2 regions of the Paenarthrobacter sp. NPDC092416 genome follow, and region 1 is predicted to be linked to the other one. Evidence: predicted binding sites of a transcription regulator. Region 1 holds the regulator's gene; the other holds the start of a gene.
The links. Region 1 encodes LexA, which represses DNA repair genes until DNA is damaged. Its sites were predicted from a motif close to TCGAACANNTGTTCGA; they were not measured.
Positions count from the first base shown of each region.

Region 1 (2,393 bases):
CCCCTTGGGGTTACTACCGGATTCTGCCACGGCATGCTCAGTTGAAGCCGTCAGTTTGCCGGGACGAACAGCTGCTGCCCGGGCTGGATTCGTCCGCCGCGGAGATCGTTCAGCTGGATAATCTCGGCAATAACGTCACGCGGATCACGCTCGGGTGCAGCTGCGCCGGCGATACCCCACAAAGACTGCCCGGATTGGACGGTGACGGTCCTGGCAACCAGCGGCTGAAGCTGGGCCGTGGAGTCCGAGGCCTTGGCGGGTGAATTGACGAATCCGGCGAGGCTCAGCAGCACGGCCATCAGCAGCATTGCCGGAAGACCGAAGAAGACGAACCGTCCCCGCGTAGTGAGCCGGAGCCGTGCCGGAACCGGTGTACTGCGGATATCAGCGATGGTGGTGCGTGCGGACATGAGCTGAGCCCTTCTGAGCGATTGCCGCACCGGATGCCCGGTGATCGGCTGCCAATTCCTTGTGTTCCCTCCGGAGCCACCCAACCGTTCGAACACTTTCTTCGAACACTCGCAGCGGTTCCGCAGGTTTTATAGAACACATATTCGAACCTTGCTATGACATTTTTAGCACTTATCAACGAACGGTGTCGAGACTCGCTAGAACAAATGTTTGATAAACGCCTGCGCCTGCCCTACGTTTGAGTGAAGAAACAGGCACTGTTTCAGTGGAACAGGAGGGTCTGACATTTTTCAGACCTGACATCCCCGGGCACCTCGGTTGGTGCATGGGCGGACGGAAAGGCAATGGCGAACATGGCAGCGAAAGCCACCGGCGGCGGGACACCCCTGCGGAGCCAGCAGCCTCAAAAGAGCCCCAAGAGCCTGACCGTTCGGCAGAAGAAGATTCTGGAGACCATCCAGCGTTCAGTCAACGACAACGGCTATCCGCCGAGCATGCGCGAGATTGGGGACACAGTTGGCCTGGCCAGCCTGTCCAGCGTGACCCACCAACTCTCGCAACTGGAGAAGCTCGGTTACCTGCGCAGGGACCCGAAGCGGCCGCGCGCCATGGAAGTCCTGATGCCCTTGACGCTCGACGGCGGCGCCATCCCGGGCGTCGAGACCCCCACAAACCTTCGCAGTGCCGGCGGATTCAACGTCACAGAACTTGCCAGCGCCAGTGACACTGCCATGGTTCCGCTCGTTGGCCGCATTGCGGCCGGTGGACCGATCCTGGCCGAACAAACAGTCGAGGACGTCCTGCCGCTCCCCCGCCAACTGGTAGGTCACGGAGAATTGTTCATGCTCAAAGTGGCCGGCGATTCCATGATTGATGCGGCCATCTGCGACGGCGACTGGGTAGTGGTCCGCCGCCAGAACGACGCCATCAACGGCGACATCGTTGCAGCACTGCTCGATGACGAAGCCACGGTGAAGACGTTCCGTCAGCGCGACGGCCACACGTGGCTATTGCCGCAGAACACCCAGTACGAGCCAATTCTCGGCGACCAAGCCACCATCATGGGCAAGGTGGTCTCAGTATTGCGTTCCCTCTAGGGCACGCCTTTACGGCTTCTTGCCGCCCAATCGTTGCAAGACACCACGTACAACGCCCCGGTCGGTCGTCGCCCAAAATGGGGGCAACGCGGCACGCAGGAATCCTCCGTACCGCTCGGTGGATAGTCTGGAATCCAAGACCGCTACAACGCCCTTGTCCCCCGTTGACCTGATCAGGCGACCTGCGCCCTGCGCCAATCGGATAGCAGCGTGGGTCGCCGAGACGGCCATGAAACCGTTGCCTCCGGATTGAGCCACGGCACGCGATCGGGCGGTCATCAGGGGGTCATCCGGCCTCGGGAACGGAATGCGGTCGATCACCACGAGCCTGCACGAACCACCCGGCACGTCCACCCCTTGCCACAAGGACATGGTTCCGAAGAGGCAGGTATCAGGTTCGTCCGCGAACTGCTTCACCAAAGCAGCCATGGTCGACTCGCCTTGGCAGAGGATATCGACATCGAGCCGGAGGCGCATGGCGTCGGCTGCTTCTTCCGCAGCCCGACGTGAGGAAAACAAGCACAGCGCTCCCCCGCCCGAGGCTCGGATGAGGTCTTCGAGTTCGTCCAGGGCTTCCAGCGATGTGCCGCGACCAGGCTTTGGCAGGTGCTTGGCTACGTACAACACCCCCTGTTTGGGGTAATCGAACGGCGAACCGACGTCGATCCCGGTCCAGCTGGGCGCGCCGTCGCCGATAAGCCCGAGTCCACCGGCAGCAGGTTCAAAAGCAGAACCGATCGCCAGCGTGGCTGAGGTCAACACCACGGTATGACCCGCGAACAGCCCTTCCCGCAACCGGCCGGCCACACTCAGTGGCGCAATGTTGATCAATGCCGGAGCGGTTTCATCCGGCTGGGAATAGCCTTGCTGGGGATCGAAGGTGCT
Region 1 is NZ_JBIVQG010000002.1:750,339-752,731, reverse strand. Features, by position in the region: gene ACIQC5_RS07545 (LysM peptidoglycan-binding domain-containing protein) at 51-410, opposite strand; gene lexA (transcriptional repressor LexA) at 765-1,508, shown strand; gene ACIQC5_RS07535 (ATP-dependent DNA helicase) at 1,518-2,393, opposite strand, start outside.

Region 2 (2,393 bases), on a different contig from region 1:
GCAGAAATTCCGGGAATTGTCGGCGCCGCTGCAGGTAGCCTAGGACTGAAACCGGGAGGCCAGGACGGAGGCATGCGCATGACTGCACCGCTGCTGCGCCTTGTAGCCTTCTCCGCTTGCCGGCTGGGTGCGCTCGCAGTGGTGATGGCCCTGATCGCTGGGATCATGGGCATGCACACGATGACCGCGGGCCATTCCGGACACACAACGGCGGCAACTGCGGACGTCTCTGACCATTGTGCATCTGCCACCTGCTCAGGCGATTGCGCCGAGATGCCGGGCATGGGTGCTTCCTGCACGCCGCTGGCAAAGACCACATCACTGGTGGTCGCCGCGCCCCGAACATCGCCATTCGGCGTTGAGCGGGGACGCAACGAGGTGCTTGCATCCCCGCTCCCACTCATCTACGTACCCGACGGTCCATCCCCGGGTGAAATGTCAATCAGCCGCACGTAGGAAGAATCGCCGAACACCTGCGGGCATTCGGCCACTTATTAGCTGGCTCGCACTTCTGCGGGTCCGCCCTCTTCCCGAGGGGCAACCCTCTTTGCGGCGCACTGCCGTGCCCTGACTTTCGAAGGACCTTGCTGACATGAACAAGAACTTTTCAACCCTGCCTGCCGTCTTTGTTGCAACCGCAATCGCGCTCGCAGGATGTTCCGCCGGAGATGGATCCGGTTCCTCAACCAGCGCGCCGGGAATGGACAATGGCGGCCACGGCACCATGGCATCCAATGCCCCAACTGCAGGTGCGGAACACAACTCCGCCGACGTGATGTTTGCGCAAATGATGATCCCGCATCACGCCCAAGCCGTAGAGATGAGCGACATGATGCTGGCCAAAACCGGCCTGCCCGCCGCAATCACGGAGCTGGCCACCAAGATCAAAGACGCCCAGGCGCCCGAGATCCAGATGATGACGGTGTGGCTTCAAAGCTGGAACGAAACGGTCCCCACAACAACCGGGGGATCCATGACCGGCCATGCCATGGAAGGCATGATGAGCGCTGAAGACATGGACAAACTTGGCGCTGCACAAGGAAGCGACGCGGCCAAACTGTTCCTCACCCGGATGATCGCCCACCATGAAGGCGCCATCGTGATGGCAAAGACGGAAATGGACAACGGCAAGAACACTGAGGCGCTCGCGCTGAGCAAGGCAATCGTGGAGGCGCAGGAGGCTGAGATCAAAGAAATGCAGGCGCTGCTTGCAGGCCTGTAGCTCCTGAGTCCCACGGGATGGCAGTAGTGGTTTGCTTGGCCCATCAGGGCGGCCACTACTGCCGGCCATCCCGGCAAGGAGCCATGGCAGACCTGGAGGTAGGTTTTGTCTGGGCAGCGGCGTAAACTGGATTCATTCGAACATACATTCGAATGAATAGTGATCGCCTCCGCCGGGAAAATCCCTGACCGGACAGGCGCCTCGGCGAAGGAGTGTGGATATGGGGCTGTTCAGCGAGTCCGTGGAAGTCATCTGCACAGAAACAGGCCAGCCGCAGCGCGTCAAGTGGCAGGAGCGTGAATTCCTTGTCCTCAACGAGCCCGTTCGATGGTACGAACGGCGCCAATGGTGGGTCGAAGAGAATCGGGCTCCCTTGGGAACCGGGGCTGGATTAGTGGATCACGAGATCTGGCGTGTCCAACTCCAACAGGCAGATGGCGTCAACGGCGGGGAAACGATCACTTTGGACCTCGTTCGGCACGTAGGCAGCGGACGCTGGCGGCTCCTTCGCATCCACGACGCCGCGCCCGCCCGCACCGTCGAACCCGACGAAGCCGCCTGAACCTTGAGCTTCACACACCTGCACGTCTCCACAGCCTTCAGCGCCCACTACGGTGTCTCCTGGCCCGACGAACTGGCCCAAACCGCAGCAGCCGATGGCGCCACCGCGCTCGCCTGCACAGACCGTGACGGACTCTACGGCACAGTAAAGCACCTCAAAGCCTGCATGGACGCCGGTATCGACCCCATCGTCGGCGTCGACCTCGCAGTATTCGACGACGACGGCGACCACCGCACCCAAGTAGCGGGCCGCGTCGTCGTACTCGCCCACGGCAACAACAACGGCGCCGGGTACCGTGCGCTCTGCCGGCTCGTCTCCGACGCCCACGCCCGCACCTCAGGCAAAGCCGGGGGAGCAATCCCCGTCGCAGTCACCAGGAGCCAACTCGCATCACGCACCCTGGACCCCAAAACACTCAAACCCGTCCTGACCGTCTTGATCGGCCCGGACTCAGATGTTGGCCGTGCCATGGGAGGCCGCAAATACCTCAGGCCCAGGACACTCTTCAAACAATGGATCGACGCCATGCCGCAGGGAACCATCGTGGCCGAAACCGTGACCCACCTCAGCGCCCCAGGGGAACCCCTCAGCACCGCCCATGCCGTACGC
Region 2 is NZ_JBIVQG010000007.1:110,302-112,694, forward strand. Features, by position in the region: gene ACIQC5_RS14505 (hypothetical protein) at 73-456, shown strand; gene ACIQC5_RS14510 (DUF305 domain-containing protein) at 593-1,222, shown strand; gene ACIQC5_RS14515 (DUF6504 family protein) at 1,443-1,784, shown strand; gene ACIQC5_RS14520 (DNA polymerase III subunit alpha) at 1,788-2,393, shown strand, end outside.
Region 2: a site for LexA is predicted at 1,359-1,374, ahead of ACIQC5_RS14515 (DUF6504 family protein). Genes of this name have one in related genera too.